2 regions of the Trinickia sp. LjRoot230 genome follow, and region 2 is predicted to be linked to the other one. Evidence: riboswitches for the same ligand, from Rfam matches in the RefSeq annotation. Region 2 holds a riboswitch; the other holds the start of a gene.

Region 1 (10,032 bases), on a different contig from region 2:
TGCCAGCACGCAAAGATAGATGACAAGCTCGACGACTTGCTGCACCAGGCCCAGGCAATCCCCCGTATAGCCGCCGAGCCGGTGAACGAAGTAGCGAGACAGCGCGACGCGCGCGAGGAGCGCGGCGAGCAACGCAACAAGCCCGGCCCGCCAGTCGGGCCACATGAGCCAGGGCAGCCCGAGCACAGCGACGACGCCATACGCACGCCACGACAGCCGTTGCGCAACAGGCTGCGCCTTACCGTCGGCGCGCGCGTAATCGAGCGTGATCAGCAAGCTTGCCGCCATCGCCCGGCTCGCGGCATGCGCGGCAATCATCAGCCAGGCGGCGAGCAGCGGCGGCAGCGCAGCCAGCGTCTGCCATTTGAGCGCGAGCGCCATGACGAGCCCGATCACGCCGAACGCGCCGATGCGCGGGTCGCGCATGATGCGCAGCACGTCCTCGCGCGTGGCGCCGCCGCCGAACCCGTCACAGCAGTCGGCGAGACCATCTTCGTGAAACGCGCCCGTCACGGCGAGCGTCGTAGCCATCGAAAGCAGTACCGCGAGCGGAACCGGGAACCAGCGCAACGCGGCCAGAAATACGACGGCGCCGAGGCCGCCGACCAGTGCGCCGATCAGCGAAAAGTAACGGATGGCGCCGGCCAGATCGCTCGCGGTCGTGCCGACGTTGCCTGGTAGCGGCACGCGCGTGAAGTAGCGCAGTGCCGCGCACAGATAGCGCCACTCGGCGCACGCGTCGAAGCGCCGGCGTGAAACGGCCATCGGCTCGCCGCGATCGCTTGTCATTGGGTGAGGTGCGCGCCGTCGGAGGCGCCGTGGGCACCCGGCGTGTCGCGGTCACTGCGGTCATCGCGATCGGTCACGCCGGCGGACTCGAAGCTCGCCATCTCGTTGACGAACGCGACAGCGGCGCGCAAAAGCGGCAGCGCGAGCGCTGCACCCGTGCCTTCGCCAAGCCGCATATCGAGTGCGAGCAGCGGCGCCGCGGCGAAGTACTCGAGCATGCGCCGGTGCCCGGCCTCGTTGGAGCAATGCGCGAACACGCAATAATCGAGTACGGCCGGCGCCAACGCATGGGCGACGACGAGCGCCGAAGTCGCGATGAAGCCATCGACGACGATCGTCATGTTGGCTTCCGCGGCGGCAAGGTAAGCGCCGGTCATCATCGCGATCTCGAAGCCGCCGAACGTCGCGAGCACGTGAAGCGGCTCGCGAGCGGCCTTGTGACGCGCGAGCGCTGCTTCGAGCACGCTGCGCTTTTTTGCGAGCCCGGCGTCGTCGAGCCCGGTGCCGCGGCCAACGCATGCATCGATCGGCAGGCCACAAAGCCGGCTCATCAGGCAAGCGGCCGACGACGAGTTCGCAATGCCCATTTCGCCGAAGCCGATCACATTGGTGCCGAGCGCGGCGTGATAGCGCACGCGTGCGGCGCCTGCCGCGATCGCGGCCAACGCCTCGTCGCGCGTCATGGCCGGCTCGCGTGCGAAGTTACGGGTGCCGCGGCCGATCGGCGCATCGACGAGCCCGGGCAACGCGTCGAGCGGCGTGGCAACCCCTGCGTTGACGACTTCGAGCGTCAACCCCGCGACCCCGCTGAACGCATTGATGGCCGCCCCGCCCGCGACGAAATTGGCGACCATTTGCGCGGTCACGGCCTGCGGATAAGGACTCACGCCTTCCTCGGCAATGCCGTGGTCCCCGGCAAATACAATGATCGTGGGCCGCTCGATCGACGGGTGTATCGACCGCTGAATCGTGCCGATCTGGCAAGCCAGCGTTTCGAGCATGCCGAGGCTGCCGGGAGGTTTGGTTTTAGTGTCGATGATGCGAACCAGCTTGGCGCTAAACGAGCGGTCGAGCGGGCGGACGACGGGCAACGGCAGCGGAGCGTTCATACGATGGATGGGTCGGTTGGGTGCTGCAACGGCAAGAAAAGCAAGTAAGCGGACACAGGCAAGGCGCACAGCAAAAACGCCGCCACGTCGAACGGAGATGATGATTTCATGACGTCCGCCACGCCGGCACGAGCGCCTCATAGCCCTCGGCTTCGATCAGCACGAGCGGATAGCCAAATGCGCGGCTCGCAAGCGCTGGCGTCAGGACCTCGCGTACAGGACCTGCCTCGGCAGTCCCGTCGCCGTGCATGAGTACGGCGTGCGTCGCGAAACGCCGGGCGAGGTTCAGATCGTGACATGAAAATATGACCGTGCGCGGCGCCTCGCGCAGCCATGCTCCAAGCACGGTGAGGCAATCGATCTGATGATGCAGATCCAAATGCGCGAGCGGCTCGTCGAGCAACACCAGCGGCGCGTCCTGACAGATGGCGGCGGCAAGCGCGACGCGCTGGCGTTCGCCGCCCGAAAGCGAACGCACGTCGCGCGCCGCGAGCGTGCCAAGCGCGAACGCATCGAGCGCCGCCTGCGCCGCGGCACGGTCGCTCTCGGCCTCCCAGCCCCAGCCGGTCAGGTACGGAAAGCGGTTCAAAAGCACGATGTCGAGCACGCTTGCACTGAACGCGTCATGCGTGCTTTGCGGCATCAACGCTCGTCGACGCGCCAAGCTGGCCTGCGGCCACGCGTCGATGCGCACGCCGTCGAGCGCCACATGCCCCTGCGCGGGCTGCAACAGGCCCGCGAGCGTCGAGATCAGCGTCGTTTTGCCGGCACCGTTCGGCCCGGCGATGCACCAGATTTCGCCCGCACGATACGTCTGCGTGAAATCGGCGAGCAACGTGCGCGTGCCTGCGCGCAGCGTCAGCCCGCGCACATCGAGCGAAATCGCAGATGCGTCGAACGGCTGCCCGCTCATCGCCGCCTCCTGGCAAGCATCCACAAGAACGCGGGCACACCGATCAAGGCCGTCACGACACCGACCGGCAACTGCGCGGGCGCGACGATCGTGCGCGCGACAAGATCGGCCCCCATCACGGCCACACCGCCCGCCAGCACCGACGCCGGCACGAGCATGCGTTGATCGTTGCCGCAGACGAGCCTCAACGCGTGCGGCACGACGAGCCCGACGAAGCCGATCGTGCCAGCCGTCGTAACGGCCGCAGCGGCCGCGAGCGACGCGACGAGGTAGATGCGCAAACGCAGGCGGCCCGCAGGCACACCGAGCGCGAGCGCCAGCGCTTCACCGCGCAGCAGGACGTTCAGTTGAGGCGCAACAGGCGTAGCGACGGCGAGCGCGAGCGCGAGTGCAACGAGCGCGGGCCACGGGCTCGCCGCGCCGTTCAGATCGCCTGTCAGCCAAAAGAGAATGCTGCGCAGCCGTTCGTCGGGCGCGACCGTCAGCAGCAGCGTGATGCACGCCCCCCATCCCGTTGCCAGCACGACGCCCGTCAGCAAGAGCCGCGGCGACGCCTCCTGCGGCTCGCCCGCGCTCAACGCGCGGCGCGCAAAACCGAGCACGAGGGCGATGGAGATCAGCGCGCCGGCGAACGAGGCGGCGTCGACGAGCCACCATGCCGCCCCTCCGAGCATAGCGAGCACGGCAAAGACGGCCGCGCCGCCGGACACACCGAGCACATACGGTTCGGCCAGCGGATTGCGCAGCAGAACCTGCAACAGCGCGCCAGCCAACGCGAGCAACCCACCGCACGCGAAGCCTGCAAGCGCGCGCGGCAAGCGCAGCGTCCGCACGATTTCGTCGAGCGGGTCGGTGCTGCCCGCACGCGCATGCACGAGCGCCAACAGCGCGCGCGTCGGCGAAATCTCGACACTCCCTAGCGTGAGCGCCGCAACGAAGACTGCGAATGCGCAGCTACCGAGCACGAGCCAGATCAGCGCGGCACGCTTGCCGTTCATCGGGGCACGCGCGACAGACGCGAGCCGGTTCATAGCGGCTTGCCCAGCCATACGACGGCGTTAAGCGGCATCATTGCTGCTGCCAGCCGAGCGTGATGAACGCACTGCGCCGCGGGGTGTTATAGGGATAGGCGAGCTCATAGTGCTTGTCGAACAGGTTCTGGATTTGCGCTGCGACGTACCAAGCCTTCGTCACGTGATAGCGCGCCGAGAGGTTCACGATGCCGTAGCCGCCGAGCGTGTTGCCGCTATCGTTGCGCGCGCCGCTGACGATCCATTCGCCGCCGAACCGCCACGGCCCGACCCCACGATTCGCCGAGAACGACGCAAAGTGCCTTGCACGCCGATTGAGATCGGTCCGGTTGTCTTCATCGACAGGATTTTGCACCGTCAGCGCCGCACGGACGTCCGTTTTGCCGATCCGCCCACGCCACGACCCTTCGATGCCCTGCACTTTCGCACGGCCGACGTTCTCGGCCAGATAATAGAGTCCGCCTTGCGTCGCCACGTAGTTGATCAGATCGGTATAGGTGGTCTGGAACGCCGTCAAGCGCATCACCCCGAGCGAATCCGACGCGTACTGCAGCGCCGCTTCGATCGAATGACTGCGCTCGGGCCGAATGGATCGATTGCCGCTGCCGGGATAATAGAGGTCATCGAAGCTTGGCGCGCGAAATGCGCTGGAATAGCTGCCCGTCGCGGACCAATGCTCGGTGAAATCGTAGCCATAGCCGAGGTAATAGGTATTGGCGCCGCCGAAATCCGAATATTGGTCGCGCCGCACATTGGCCTGTATCCGGTTAGCGCCGAAGCGCCCCGCATAGCCGACGAATACCGAATCGACATGGCGCTGCGGCGCGCTGACTGTATCGGAATCGAGCTGCTGATCGAGATGTTCGTAGCCCAATTGCAGTTTGTGTTCCGGCGTCAGCTTGAAATCGTTTTGCCAGGTGTATTGCCGGTTCTCGGTATCGAAACGGTTGTCGTAGACGCCATTGACCTTCTCGACGCTCCGATCGTCGCCCTCGGCCGCCGTGAAATGCGCGGTCCACCAGTCGGTCAGCTTGCCGTTGGCGAACACCGACGCTTGACGCACCTTGCTATAGAGATTGTTGATGTCGGTAGGCGAGCCATAGGCGTTATCGAAACTGGCATTGCCGTTGGACTGGAACGCGCGCACGCCGGCGTCCCATTTATCGCTGAATTTGTGGCGCACCATCGCCGACACGCTCTCGTTCAAATAACCGTTTGCATTCGGATTGGCATTCGGCGCCAAAGCGGGGTCGATCGATGAGAATCCATCGTTCTTGAAGCGCGCCACATTGAAACTGAACGTCGTCTTGCCCTCTTTGTCGAACGCACCTTCGACTCCCGCCTCCTGCTTTTGCGTGTGATAGCTGCCGTAGCCGAGCGAGAAGTGAAAGCGCGGCGGGTGTGCCCCGCCGTCCTTCGTGAAGACCTGCACGACGCCCCCCATCGCGCCGGACCCATAAAGCGCGGAGACGTCGCCATTGACCACTTCGACATGATCGATCTGCGCGAGCGGAATTTGCGCGATCTGCGCTTGTCCGAGGCTCACCGAATCGACGCGCACGCCGTCGATCAGCACCAGTGACTGCGTGGCCGAGCCGCCGCGCAACATCAGCGTCGAATTGGCGCCGGGCCCGCCCGAGCGCGCGATTTGCGCGCCCGGTGCAAGCGCGAGCAACTCGGGCAGGTCCGTGGCTGTCGCGTCGTCGATGTCGCGACGCGTAAAGCGCGTCGTTTGCGCGATAGCGTCGGCGATCGGCTGCGGGGCGCGCTGGGCCGTCACGACAACTGGTGCGAGCGTCTGTTCGCTTTCCTCGGCGGAAGCAGCAGAAGCAGCAGAAGGTGACGATACATCGTTCGAAGCTTGAGCGAACGCGGCCAGCGGCAAGCCAGCGAACGCAACGAACAACGCCTTGTGAAGCAAGGTCGAGAACATTATTGTGTGGTCTTTCCTGTCGGACGAGACAGTCAGCCCGCCACCCGCAGGCCACCGTGTCATAAGTGCGACGCGCTGGTACGATGCGCCGCACTCCCCCCTTTGGCCGGTATCCGGGCTGGCGACCTATCGGGTCCGCCTTCCCACGCAGCGCAGTGCGCAGTGGCATCGGACCTCTCTCGCGCGCGTCACGCGCGGCGTATCGCTTACCGTTGCGGGGGCAGCACAGGTTGGCTCGTCCGGGCGGACTTCGCTCCCTGTTTCCCGTTTAACCGCGCGCATCGGACCGCACGCGGGCACCAAAGTGCCGCAAGTGTAGGAGCGGCGCATGGACACCGTCAAGAATCGCCGCATTCGCACCGGGTTGGCGTCTCGTGACGCTCCGTAGGCACAAAAATGCGGGGGGTTGTTACGTCTGGAAACGAGACAGAGGTCGGACGGCTCCGTATTCCGCGCTAAAATGCACAAGTCTTTAGAGGACGCCGCAGATGCTTAACGAACTCGAAACCCTGTCACAAAACATCGGCTTGCTGATTGCGATCAACGAACGCCATCAGCAAGCCCGTCACGCGCTCGAAGAGCAACTCACGCAATTGCGCGCGGAAAACGACGCCGCACGCGCCGAGTTGGCCCTTTTGCGCGACGAACGCAACGCGCTGCAAGTCGAGCGCGACACGCTGCTTGCGAAGATCGACGATGCGCAAGTCCGCCTGAACGTGATTCTCGAAAAATTGCCGCGCGGCAAGAGCCCCTATGACGCCGACTCCCAGCTCGATTTGCTGTCGGGCGGCACGGGCGAAACTGAGGCAACACGCGAAGCGGCACGCAACGGCGCTGCCCAGCACGGAGACACCGCATGACGACGAAACAGATCGAAGCCTCGATTCTCGGCCAGACGTATCGTCTCGCCTGCTCACCGGAAACCGAGGCGGCACTGCTCGAGGCTGTCGCACGCGTCGATACCGAAATGACGAAGGTGCGTAGCCACAGCAACGTGCGCGGTACCGATCGCATTGCGGTGATGGCCGCGCTGTCGCTGGCTTCCGAGCTCGTGCGGCTGCAGGAAAGTATTCGTCATGGCGAAGCATTCCCGGCCGAGGAAATCCGGCGTACAATGCGCCAAATGAATGAGCAACTCGGTGCGGTACTGGGGCAAAACGAAGCCCTTGAAGCTAGGTAAGCACGAGCGGTAATCGTTCGCAAAGTTTAGGTTTACACAAGTTTTACGGCTTCCCTGCCTGGTTCGCCAAGGTCATAAATTCCTTGAACCAATGCCATGTGCACGGTTGCGGAAATTTGCAGCACGGGTGTGCGCGTCACTCTGTCTGATGTACCCGAAGTGCGGCTAACTGCGACCAATTCTGAATCCTCGGTTCAGGATGCCGGCCTAGCGGCCAAGGTGGGGATTTATTCAACGGCATCGGTTATTCCGATGCCGTTTTCATTTGCGGTGCGTGTGCGGTGTCACGGGAAGTCACTATGCGCTATTGGCTGATGAAGTCCGAACCGAGCGAAGCAAGCATCGACGATCTGTTCGCCGCGAAGTCACGCACATTGCCGTGGACGGGCGTACGCAATTATCAGGCGCGCAACTTCATGCGCGACACGATGCAGCTTGGCGACGGCGTGCTCTTTTATCATTCGAGCTGCCCCGAGCCGGGCATCGCGGGGTTGGCCGAAGTGGTTTCGCGCGCCTATCCGGACCCGACGCAATTCGACCCGAAAAGCCCCTATTTCGACCCGAAATCGACGCGGGAAACACCGCGGTGGATGCTCGTCGACGTCCGCTTCGTTAAAAAGACACCGCTGATTGCGCTCGCCGCGTTGCGCGCCCACCCGGAGCTCGCCAACATGCGCGTGCTCGCCAAGGGCAACCGGTTGTCGATCACGCCGGTGACCGAAGCCGAATGGCGCTTCATCACCAAGCAACTGACCGGAGGCTAGGAACGACCGCCTGCCTATCGCGCCATACGAACTCGGTTAATCTCTCAATCTGCTGTTTCGATAGTTTCTATAACAAGGACCTGAGATGAGAAAAACCGCCTTCACCTTCGCATTGCTGAGCGCCACGACGCTGATGTCGATCACCGCATTGACCGCGCTCGCACCCCGTTCGGCCCACGCCGCCACGATGCCGATGTCCGAGAACGCCGTGCCGTCGGGCGTGCTGTCGCTGTCGGCGCAGGCAAGCAATGAAGTCGCACAGGACGTCGTCGACATCACGCTCTTTTACGAGCAAGAAGCGTCCGATGCGGGCTCGTTGACAGACGCGCTCAACAAGCGCACGGCCGCCGCGCTTGCACAGGCAAAAGGTGTGGCCGGCGTGAGCGCACGGACCGGTACGTTTTCGATTTCACCATCGACCGACCGTAACGGCCATATCTCCGCCTGGCGCGGACGCACCGAGGTCGTGCTCGAGTCGCGCGATTTCGCCGCCGCCTCGAAGCTTGCTGGCCAATTGAACACTACGATGCAAGTGGGCAATGTCGCGTTTTCGCTCTCGCCGGAGGCACAACGCGCGACCGCCGACAAGCTGACGGGTGACGCCATTGCCTCGTTCCGTAAAGCGGCGGAATCGGCGACGCGTGCGTTCGGCTATGGCGGCTACACGATACGCGAGGTCAACATCGGCAGCGAAATGCCGTCGCCGCGCCCGATGTTCGCGATGCGCGCGATGGCGGCGCCCGAGGCGGCGCCGCTGCCCATCGAAGCCGGCAAAGCGCGTGTAACAGTGAATGTCTCGGGCTCGGTGCAAATGAGCCGCTGACGACGACACGGGGCAGCACGCGCCGCACTCGCGTCACGGCCCGCCCGGTGTTTAGCGCGCAAGCGCTGCCGGCTCCTTACTTGCGCGCCGGTACGACCAAGCGAAAAGCGCAACGCCGGCGACGATCATCGGTATCGAAAGCCATTGCCCCATCGAGAATCCAAGCGCGAGCAAGCCGAGAAAATCGTCGGGCTCGCGCGCAAATTCAACGATGAAACGGGCAAGCCCATAGCCGATCAGAAAGACAGCCGACGCCGCGCCGACCGGACGCGGCTTACGCGCAAAGAACCAGAGCACGAAAAAGAGCACGATGCCTTCGAGCGCGATTTCATAGAGTTCGGACGGATGCCGGGGCAGCATGTGGTATTGCGCGAAAATCTCGACGAGATGCCACTTGGCCGCGAGCACCGGGTGCGTGATCAGCCAATGGGCATCGTCTTCCGACGCACTTTGGAACATCATCGCCCAGGGCGCTGACGGGTCCGTCACGCGACCCCACAACTCCCCGTTGATGAAGTTGCCGAGCCGGCCCGCCGCGAGCCCCGCCGGCACCATCGGCGCGACGAAATCAGTAACCTGCAGCCAGGTTCGCTTGCGCTGAAACGCGAATAGCACCATGGCCAACGTTACGCCGAGAAAACCGCCATGAAACGACATGCCCCCTTGCCAGACCTTGAACACGTCGAGCGGGTGCATGAAGTAATAGTCCGGTTTGTAAAACAAGACATAGCCGAGGCGCCCGCCAATGATCGTGCCAAGCACGCCGTAAAACAGCATGTCGTCGATATCGCGCACGTTCCAGCCTTGCGCCGCGACGTGCGGCATCCGCAGCCGCAGCCGCCCGACGACGATCGCCATCACGAACGCGACGAGGTACATGAGGCCGTACCAGCGCACGGCGAGCGGCCCGAGATGAATGGCAATCGGATCGAAATTGGGATGGATCAGCATCGTGTGTGGTATCGGGCGTTGAGCAGTAATGTGAACGGGTTCGAACAGTTGATGGAGCGATGGAACGAATCAGGCTTTGCGGCCGCGACGCGTAAGCGCCGAAGCCGCCGCGACATGGCTGCGCACGACATCGAGCAACCCGGCCAGCACCGGGCTGACTTCGGCTGTGCGCCAAACGAGCCCTGTCTCGACGATCGGCGCGCGCTCGGCCAGCGGACGATAGACCACGCCGGTGCGGCGCAAGTTGCGCAACGACTGCGGCACGAGCGCGACGCCCATGCCCGCAGACACGAGGCTGACGATCGTCTGCATTTGGATCGCCTCCTGCCCGATGCGCGGCGTCAAACCCGCCGCGCCATAGCAGCCCGTAATGATGTCATAAAAGCCTGGCGCCAAACGGCGAGGGAAGATCACGAGCGGTAATTCGGCCAGTTCGGTAAGCGTGACAGGCGCGTCGTCCCAATCGGGCGGCTCGCCGCTTAGCTGGCCTTGGACTCGGCCTCGGGCCCGGCCCGCACGATGCGCACCCAACACCGCCG
Region 2 (10,032 bases):
GATCGGCGGCGTCGATCAACGCGTCGGAGGCATGCCGGCCCGTGACGACGACATGTTGCATCGGTTTGCGCGCCTGCAAGACGGCGAGCACTTCGTCCTCCAGCAGATATTCATACTTGAGCACCGTATTGAGCTCGTCGAGGATCACCATTCGATATTCCCCGCTTTCGATCATTCGGACCGCTTCATTCCAGCCTTTGCGCGCGGTGGCCATATCGGCTTCGCGATTTTGTGTGTTCCATGTATAGCCGTCGCCCATCGTGACGAAATCGCATTGCGGATGGCCGCCCAGGAAATCGCGCTCCGACGTATGCAGCGCGCCCTTGATGAACTGCACGACACCAATGCGCTCGTTATGCCCGAGCATCCGTACGGCCATGCCGAACGCGGCCGTGCTCTTGCCTTTGCCGTTGCCGGTATGGACGATCAAAAGCCCTTTTTCGACGGTCGCGGCCGCTTGTTTTTTTTCATGACCGTCGCGGCGCCGTTGCGTCATGCGTTGATGCGATTCGGGATCGGTTTTCATCGGTTGGTCCTCGTTGCTCCATGGAGTCTGTTCAAGGTTCGGGTACGGCCGCAATAGCGACGGCGACACGGCCGAGCGTCTGCTTGCCCACCACGAGCTGGCCGCCCGGTGTCGCAAGCAGCGCACATGGTTCGCACACGCCGCGCACGCCCTGGTGTCGACGTGCCGCAGGCGAAGCCGCAAGCGTTGGATTGGCCTCGAGACAGGCATTGATGACGTCTGAGGAAAACGTGGTGAGCGGCAACCGGTAATGCGTGCAAAACGCAATGAGCGCAGGCTCGTCCGCTTTCGACGCAATCGTGGCCACCCGATCAACATGATCGAGCGCGCGCTCGCCAAGCGCCGCGTGCACCGCGGCTTCGATTTCGTCGATTGAAACACCGCGCCGGCAGCCGATGCCAACAGTAAGCGCGGCGCGCAGCGGTGGCGGTAGTAGGGGTGACACAAGGCTCATGTGATGCTGGACGTGGCGCGCGGCAGCGCGATGCGCCGTGGACCGTCCCCCGCGGCCATGGCGTTCGGCGGACTCATGGCCGCCCCTTGCGCCGGCCGGTATCCGGGCTGGCCGCCTCGCATCTTCGCCTTCCCGTACCCGGCACACGCGGACAGTGGCTTTGAAGAGCGTGCAGGATCGATTGATCCGCTGGCGGTTGACCGTTGCGGGGACAGCACAGGCAAAGGCACGTTCGCCCTCCTGTTTCCCGTTTAACTGCAGGCGCGAACGCGCATGCGAGCACCAGACGCGAGGCATACGATATCACAGCAAATTAGCTATACCGTTTCTGTACCGTTCCTTGACGGTCGGTGCTGAGCGACCTACACTCGCTCCCAATCTGGTGCTCGCGTGCGCATTCCTGCGCGCGCAGTTAAACGGGAAACAGGAGCGTGTCGCGACAGTCGCTGTTCGATATCGCCAGCCTGTGCTGCCCCCGCAACGGTTAAGCGAACGCATCGCGCAAGCGATGCAACGCCGGCTTCGATGCATGCGCGCAAGGTCGCGCGTGTATGGTAACCACTGCGCAAGAAATATCACTACTCGCGTGGGAAGGTGAAGCGGCGCTTTCGCAAGCCCGGATACCGGCCAGAGGGGAGGACGGATGCCGCGGGTAGGTGGCATGCCGGCCAGGACGTCTTCGCACTTCGCGCTTTGCGCTTCGCAGTTGGCAATTCGCAATTTGCACACAACATCGCATTGCTTTGCACGATGTGCTGCGTCCACGTCAATTCGGGTTTCGCTTAAGCCAGAGGTCAACCGTGCTCAAGTCCGTCTGTGGGCTCTTCAACGACAGTTCAACTGCGTTGCGCAGGAAAGTGGCCGGTATCTATGCCGTGCTACTGGCATTCAATGTGGGCGCATGGGTATGGGCGTTCGTGGCGTTTCGCGGTCAGCCGGTACTACTCGGTACCGCTTTGCTCGCTTATACGTTCGGGCTGCGACATGCCGTCGACGCGGATCATATCGCCGCGATCGACAACGTGACGCGCAAGCTGCTGCAGGAACGTCGCAACCCGCTCGGTACCGGCTTTTTCTTTTCGCTCGGACATTCGACGGTGATCATCGTGATGTCGATTGCCGTTGCGCTGACGGCTGCGACGCTGACGACACATTTTTCGCAATTGAAAGCGGTGGGCGGTTTGATCAGCACGAGCATATCGGCCTTTTTTCTGTTGGTGCTCGCGCTTGCCAATATGACTATCCTGCTATCGCTTTGGCGCACGTTTCGCGCTGCGCGCCGCGGTGAACCGCTGGTCGAAGAAGACCTCGATTTGCTGCTCGGTTCGCGCGGGTTCCTCGCCCGCGTGTTTCGCCCGCTTTTTGCACTTGCCTCGCGTAGTTGGCATCTTTATCCGATCGGGCTGCTGTTTGGCCTCAGTTTCGATACCGCCACCGAGGTCGCGCTTTTCGGCATCTCGGCGACGCAAGCCTCGGGCGGGATGTCGGTCTGGTCCGTCGCCGCATTACCGCTGCTTTTTACGGCCGGCATGTCGCTCGTCGATACGACCGATGGCATTCTGATGACCGGTGCATATCAATGGGCGTTCGTGCGGCCCATCCGCAAGATCTACTACAACATGACGATCACATTCGTCTCGGTCGTCGTGGCGCTCGTGATCGGCAGCGTCGAAGCGCTCGCGCTGGCGGCCGACAAGCTGCAGCTTAAAGGCGGATTTTGGGATTTCATCGGCAATATCGCCGCGCACTTCGGATTGCTTGGCTATTTCGTTATCGGCATCTTCGTATTGAGTTGGGCTGCTTCGGCGTTGATTTACCGCGTGAAGCGCTACGACAAAATCGATGTGACTGTGTCGACTTGAATGAACGTCGATTTGATTGTTTTTTCGATAAAGATTGAGGCATCAGATGCAGACTTCCATGCGCAAAATTCCGGTGACGATCGTCACCGGCTTTCTCGGCAGCGGCAAAACCACCTTGCTGCGCCATATTCTCGGCAACGCGCGCGGCTTGCGTATTGCCGTCATCGTCAATGAGTTCGGCGAGCTCGGCATCGACGGCGAAATCCTCAAAGGATGCGGCATCGGATGCACCGACGATGGCAGCGGCGGTGAGAACGAAGAGGCCGGCTCGCTTTATGAGCTAGCCAACGGTTGCCTGTGCTGCACCGTGCAAGAGGAATTCTTGCCCGTGATGGAGCAGTTGATCGAACGTCGCGATGGTCTCGATCATGTGCTGATCGAGACGTCGGGTCTCGCATTACCAAAGCCGCTCGTGCAGGCTTTCAACTGGCCGTCCATCAAGACGGGATTTACTGTCGATGCTGTGGTGACCGTCGTTGATGGCGCGGCTGTCGCCAGCGGGCAATTCGCGGCCGATCCCGATGCCGTCGATGCGCAGCGCAAAGCCGATCCCAATCTTGACCATGAATCGCCGTTGCACGAGCTGTTCGAAGATCAGTTGTGCGCGGCCGATCTCGTGGTGCTCAATAAAGTTGACTTGCTCGACGACATGCAAAGCGCTGCAGTCGAGGCACTCGTTCGCGAAGAAATTCCCGCGCAGGTCAAGATCGTGCGCGCGCAAATGGGCGCGCTCGATTTGCATGCGCTGCTAGGCCTCGAATCCGCATCCGAAGCAGCCATTCATCTGCGCGAAGATCATCACGGCTCGGCCGATGGAGATCATCACGATCATCATCACGATGAATTCGATTCAGTTGTTGTCAGCGGTCATCCTGCCACGCGTGAGGCGGCCGTCGCCGCGCTGCGGCGGCTTGTCGAGGCGCATGCGATTTATCGCGCCAAAGGTTTTGCCGCGCTGCCGGGTGCACCGATGCGTCTTGTGATTCAAGGCGTCGGTCGACGATTCGACAGTTATTTCGACCGGCGCTGGCAACCGCACGAATCGCTCACCAGCCGTTTCGTGCTGATCGGGCAGGGCCTCGATCAAGCGCTGCTGCAGCGTGCATTCGATGCGGCGCTTGCGGCCGAAGTGCAACCGGTCTGATACATCATGCACTTATTGCGTACCGTGCCTGGCGGCTTCGTCGACGATGCGGCCGGTGTCGTGCGGATCGATCAACAGCCCGCTGACATCGTCGTGATGAGCTCGGCCGATACGACGCTGTCGTTGCTGGCGAGCGTCGTCGAACGGCTCGGCGCAGGCTTTCCGAGCCTGCGTCTGGCGAACCTGGCTTATCTGCGGCAGCCAGCGTCCGTCGATTTTTATATCGACGACGTGTTGCAGCATGCACGCGTGATCGTCATCGATCATCTTGGCGGCGAGGCTTATTGGCCCTACGGCATCGAACGTATCGGCGAGCTGGCAAGGCACAAGCGTCAACTGCTCGTCATGTTTTCGGGTGATTTGCAGGAGGACGAAAACCTCATCGCCAAAAGTACCGCCGATGCATCGCTCTCGCGATTGCTGTGGCGTTATCTGCGCGAAGGCGGGCCGACGAACGCACAAGCGTTTTTGCGCGCGATCGCCTGGCATGGATTCGGTTGGGGGAGCGAGCCACCGCCGCCTGTTCCGCTGCCGTCTGCGGCGCTCTATCATCCACAACGCGATACGCCGACCATCGCCGATTGGCAATCACGTTGGTGCGCCGGTGCGCCAGTCGTCGCAATACTCTTTTATCGCGCGCATCTTCAAGCCGCTAATACGGCGGCGTTCGATGCGCTCATCGAAGCGCTCGAAGTGCGGCAGATGAATCCGCTGCCGGTTGCGGTCACCTCGCTCAAAGACACGGTATGCCGCGATGTCGTCGCACGCCTTTGCGCCGAGCATGATGCAGCGCTCGTGCTCAATACCACGTCATTTGCCGCGTCCGCTATCGACGACCCCGAGCCGTTCGTGCTCGCCGGCGACGCGCCGGTGATGCAAGTCATTTTGTCCAGCGCAAGCCGCGAGAGCTGGCTTAACGACAATCAAGGGTTGAATGCGCGCGATATCGCAATGCACATCGCATTGCCTGAGGTCGATGGACGGATCATTACGCGAGCGATCAGCTTCAAAGGCCTCGCGTATCGATGCGCGCAGACGGAAGTCGATGTGGTCCGCTATCAACCCGATGCCGAGCGCATTGCCTTCGTGGCGGAACTGAGCCGACATTGGTGCCGGCTGCGACATATCCGCAACGGTGAAAAACGGCTTGCGCTCGTGCTTGCGAATTATCCGACTAGCGAAGGGCGGATCGGCAACGGCGTCGGGCTTGACACGCCGGCGTCTGTCGTCGCGATCCTTTCAATGTTGCGCGATGCGGGCTATCGCGTCGACAACGTGCCCGACGATAGCGATGCGCTGATGCGCATGCTGACGCAAGGTGTGACGAACGAGCCCAATATGCGAAGCCTGCGCCCGGCGCTGCAAAGCTTTTCGCTCGATGACTACCTCACATGCTTCGACGCGTTGCCGGACGATGTCAAGCAGGCGCTGAACGCGCGTTGGGGGCCGCCCGAACGCGATCCAACGATTCGGCGAGGCCGTTTCATGATCGCCGGTTGGCATTGCGGGCAGGTATTCATCGGCATACAGCCGCCACGTACGCGCGAGGGGAGCGATTACGCCAGTTATCACGATGCCGATCTCGTGCCGCCGCACGCATATCTGGCTTTCTATTTCTGGCTGCGTCGCGGGTTCAATGTTGATGCGATTGTCCATGTCGGCAAGCACGGCAATCTCGAATGGCTGCCGGGCAAGAGCGTTGCGCTCAGCGCAAGCTGCTGGCCCGATTTGATACTTGGGCCGGTGCCGCATCTTTATCCGTTTATCGTCAACGACCCAGGCGAGGGCAGCCAGGCGAAGCGCCGCGCGCAGGCGGTCATCATCGACCATTTGATGCCGCCGCTCACGCGAGCCGAGACGTATGGCCCGTTGCAGGACCTCGAGCGGCAAGTCGACGAATACTACGAAGCACTGTTGGTCGATGCGCGTCGCGCGCGATTACTGCGCAGCACGATTGTCGCGACGATCGTCGAGCACCGGCTGCACGAGGAGCTCAGCATGGCGCCGCCGCGTGGGCGCGAAGACGAGGATGCGCTGCTTACGCGTGTGGATGCATGGCTTTGCGAGCTGAAGGAGGCGCAGATTCGCGACGGCTTGCACACGTTTGGAAGTTCGCCACAAGGGCTGCAACGGCGCGATACGCTGCTCGCGCTCGGACGTTTCCCGGTGGGCGATGGTCGCGGCGCCAACGCGGGCCTGATCGACGCGCTCGCACACGATCTTGAGATCGCGGATGGCTTCGATCCATTGGCGGCGGAATGGGCGCCATTGTGGACGGGCCCGCGTCCGCCGATGCTGGCGCAGATTAGCGACGCGCCCTGGCGCCATAACGGCGATACGCGCGAGCGGCTCGAGTTGCTCGCGGCGTCCGTGGTGGAAAGCCAGATGCTGAACGATGACCGCGGCGCCGGCATAGGCATTAGTAGTGTTAATGCGAGTCCGATCGCCACATTGCCGCTGACGGCGTGCGTGCTGCAACGGCTGGCGAATGACGTATTGCCGCGCCTCGACGCCTGTGGCGCGAGCGAATTGCGCAATCTTGCGCGTGGCCTTGAAGGTCGATTTGTACCGCCTGGGCCGAGCGGTTCCCCGTCGCGCGGGCGGCCTGATGTGCTGCCGACCGGGCGCAATTTTTATTCGATCGACACACGTGCCGTTCCAACGCAGGCGGCGTGGGCACTCGGGCTCAAGTCCGCGCGCCAACTAATCGAACGTCATCTTCAAGAGCATGGCGATTACCCGCGCGCGATCGGTCTTTCCGTGTGGGGCACCGCAACGATGCGCACAGGTGGCGACGATATCGCGCAGGCGTTCGCGTTGATGGGTGTGCGTCCGAAGTGGGCGCCGGGCAGCCATCGTGTGACTGACTTCGAAATCTTGCCGACTGGCGTGCTCGAATGGCCGCGCATCGATGTCACGCTGCGCGTGTCGGGTTTTTTTCGCGATGCGTTCCCGAACGTCATGCATCTTTTCGATGCCGCTGTGCAAGGCGTGGCGGAGCTCGACGACGAAGCCGAAGATGTGAATCCGATAAGGGTGCGTGTGCTGCGCGAGCGCGACGCATGGATCGCGCAGGGCCTCGATGCAGACAAGGCGCGTGCGCGGGCCGGCTGGCGTGTGTTTGGTGCGAAGCCGGGTGCCTATGGTGCAGGGCTGCAGGAAATGATCGATTCGCGCCAATGGGACAGCGATGCCGATCTTGCAAACGCGTATCGCGAATGGGGTGGGTACGTCTATGGGCAGCGCAGCGCGGGCGATGAGGCGCGCGAGGTGTTCGCTACGAGGCTGGCGACGATCGATGTTGTACTGCATAACCAGGACAATCGCGAGCACGATCTGCTCGACTCGAACGACTACTATCAGTTTCAAGGTGGAATCGCGGCTGCGGTGCGGCACTTCGCAGGCGCGCAGCCGCTCATCTATCATGCGGACCATAGCAACCCGGCGGCGCCGCGTGTGCGTCCGCTGACCGAGGAGATCGCACGTGTGATCCGTTCGCGGGTGATCAATCCGAAGTGGATCGACGGTGTCAAGCGCCATGGCTACAAGGGTGCGGCAGAAATGGCGGCAACCGTCGATTACCTGTTTGGTTACGATGCCACCGCGCGCGTCGTTGCCGACCACCAATACGCGCTCGTAACGGATGCTTATCTGAACGACGCACCGACGCGCGATTTTTTACAGGCGCACAACCCGCATGCGATGCATTCGATCTGCGAGCGTTTGCTCGAGGCGATCGAACGCGGATTGTGGCAGAACCCTGGCGCTTATCGCGCGCAGATCGCAGCGCATTTGCTTGCGAGCGAACAGCAGATCGAAGGAATAACGTCATGAACATGTCGCTGCGCGCGGCTTTGCCCGCGCCTTATCCGTTCGCCGCGCTGATCAGTCAGGAGCCCTTGCAGCAGGCCTTGCTGCTTGCGGCGGTCGATCCTGGCATCGGCGGTGTGCTTGTCAGCGGGCCGCGGGGTACGGCGAAATCAACTGCGGCCCGCGGGCTCGCGGAGATGTTGCCGACGGGCCGTTTCGTCACGCTGCCGCTCGGAGCAAGCGAAGACCGGCTGATCGGCACGCTCGATCTGGACGAAGTGCTGCGCGGTGGCCCGCTCAAGTTCTCGCCTGGGCTGTTGGCTCAGGCGCATGAGGGCGTGCTTTACGTCGATGAAGTCAATTTGCTGGCCGATGCGCTCGTCGATGCACTGCTCGATGCGGCAGCCAGCGGTGTCAACGTCGTCGAGCGCGATGGCGTCTCGCACAGCCATGAGGCGCGCTTTGTCCTCGTAGGCACGATGAACCCGCAGGAGGGCGAGCTACGGCCTCAATTGCTCGACCGCTTCGGTCTGATGATCGAGCTCGATAACTGTTTCGATCCGCGCGTGCGGCAATCGATTGTGAAGGCGCGGCTCGCCTTCGAGGCAGACCCTCACGCGTTTCGTGACCAGTGGCGCGCGGCTCAGCAGGCGCTCGCGCAGCGCGTGACAGACGCACGCGCTGCCTTGCCGCGGTTTTCGTTCGATGACACCGTTCACGAGGCGGTCAGCGCGAGCTGTGTAGCGGCCGCGGTGGATGGCATGCGCGCCGATCTCGTCATGTTGCGCTCGGCTCGCGCTTTGGCAGCGTTCGAGCAAGCGGAGACCGTGACGCCCGAACATGTGGAGCGCGTGGCGCAGGCTGTCTTGCGACATCGTCGGCGTGAGCGAGACGCAGCGAGCCATCCGACAGAGCCGGATGGCTCTCAACGAAGCGAGAAAGATGCGCGCGAGCGTCGCGACGAGCCGTCAGCGGGTGGCTCAGGTGCCTCGAGAACCGGCGCGACGCTGTCCGATAAGCGCGGGGGCCGGCCGTCGACACCCATAGAGACACACAACGATTTCGGCTATTTGCCGCCCGAGCCGACGGGCATGGCTCAGGTCAAAAGCGTGATTCCGTTGAGCGCGGGAAAAAAGCGCTGAGCCATCGGAAGTGGGCCGCCGCTGACTCCACCAGCGGTTTTCGATGGCTTCAAGGCGATCATTTCTCACCGCGGCGCGGGGGTGTGAACCGAGGCACTGGCACACGTGTCGCGTGGCCGGCCACGCTCGCGCAAAAGCGCCAGCTGTCTTTACATACGTCGCATTTGCGCTATGTGCGGAGGGCGTCGTCGGAAGGCGCATTACATTGTTTCGTGCTCGATTGTTCGGCGTCGATGCTTGTGCATGAGCAGCTCGCTCGCGCCAAGGGTGTGTTGCTTGCGTGCTTCGATCGCGCTGCAGCCGAGCGCGCCGAGGTTGCGTTGATCTGCTTCGGTGGCGCGCGCGCCGATTTGCGCTTTGGCCCGGCTGTGCCGCGCTGGTGGAACGAACGGTGGGTCGCGCCGATTGGCGGTGCGGGGGGCACGCCATTCGAACTCGGCATTGCGACCGCTACGCAACTGCTCGCGCGCACGCGTCGCCGCAAGCCCTATCAGCAGCGCGTGCTGTGGGTAATGACAGATGGCCGCTGCCTCGACGAGCCTGCGAAGCCGGACCTCGCCAATCGCGTCATATTCGTCGATTGCGAGCACCAGACACCCAAGCTTGGGCGTTGCATTGAACTGGCGAGCGAGTGGGGCGCAGCTTGTCTATCGCTCGAGGAATTGATGGGTCCTCAGCAATAGTAAGGAGTGCTTATCAATCCGCGCTATCGCTCCGGATACGACCGTGGCGTATAGATCCATTCGCGCAGCGCCGCGCCGCGCACCGAGCGCGTGGTTGAAGAACCGATGATGACCGTCGTACGCATATCGACCTCATCCACGCGCAATTCGCCGAGTGTGGTGGCAACGAGCGCCGCACCGGGCCGGCCGATATCGCGCCCAAGCACAACCGGCGTTTGCGGCGTTCGAATGCCGCGGACTACGTCGAGTGCTCGCGCCAGCTGCCAGGGGCGCGCACGCGCAATCGGGTTGTACAGCGCGATGACGAGGTCCGCTGCGGCTGTAAGACGTAATCGGTCCTCGATGATGGACCATGGTTTTAGATTGTCCGACAACGACAGAATGCAAAAATCGTGGCCAAGCGGTGCGCCG

Evidence for each region. A riboswitch is a leader RNA that binds a small molecule or an ion and turns the genes downstream of it on or off. The one in region 2 is predicted to bind cobalamin.
Region 1: it holds a riboswitch for cobalamin, as region 2 does, so the genes downstream of both, ACSQ20_RS15380 (TonB-dependent receptor plug domain-containing protein) here and ACSQ20_RS21100 (HoxN/HupN/NixA family nickel/cobalt transporter) in region 2, are expected to answer to the same signal.

Annotation. Positions count from the first base shown of each region.
Region 1 covers NZ_CAXUQX020000001.1:3,373,162-3,383,193, forward strand. The annotation lists gene ACSQ20_RS15355 (histidine phosphatase family protein) at 1-1, opposite strand, end outside; gene ACSQ20_RS15360 (adenosylcobinamide-GDP ribazoletransferase) at 1-765, opposite strand, end outside; gene cobT (nicotinate-nucleotide--dimethylbenzimidazole phosphoribosyltransferase) at 786-1,898, opposite strand; gene ACSQ20_RS15370 (ABC transporter ATP-binding protein) at 2,005-2,811, opposite strand; gene ACSQ20_RS15375 (FecCD family ABC transporter permease) at 2,808-3,860, opposite strand; gene ACSQ20_RS15380 (TonB-dependent receptor plug domain-containing protein) at 3,880-5,775, opposite strand; cobalamin riboswitch at 5,863-6,094, opposite strand; gene ACSQ20_RS15385 (ATPase) at 6,264-6,635, shown strand; gene ACSQ20_RS15390 (cell division protein ZapA) at 6,632-6,955, shown strand; RNA gene ssrS (6S RNA) at 7,004-7,185, shown strand; gene ACSQ20_RS15400 (EVE domain-containing protein) at 7,255-7,719, shown strand; gene ACSQ20_RS15405 (SIMPL domain-containing protein) at 7,805-8,542, shown strand; gene lgt (prolipoprotein diacylglyceryl transferase) at 8,594-9,493, opposite strand; gene ACSQ20_RS15415 (LysR substrate-binding domain-containing protein) at 9,563-10,032, opposite strand, start outside.
Region 2 covers NZ_CAXUQX020000002.1:456,734-466,765, reverse strand. The annotation lists gene cobO (cob(I)yrinic acid a,c-diamide adenosyltransferase) at 1-526, opposite strand, end outside; gene ACSQ20_RS21105 (cobalamin biosynthesis protein) at 558-980, opposite strand; cobalamin riboswitch at 1,057-1,283, opposite strand; cobalamin riboswitch at 1,344-1,626, shown strand; gene ACSQ20_RS21100 (HoxN/HupN/NixA family nickel/cobalt transporter) at 1,781-2,842, shown strand; gene cobW (cobalamin biosynthesis protein CobW) at 2,889-3,986, shown strand; gene cobN (cobaltochelatase subunit CobN) at 3,993-7,820, shown strand; gene ACSQ20_RS21085 (ATP-binding protein) at 7,823-8,938, shown strand; gene ACSQ20_RS21080 (vWA domain-containing protein) at 9,022-9,621, shown strand; gene cobJ (precorrin-3B C(17)-methyltransferase) at 9,645-10,032, opposite strand, start outside.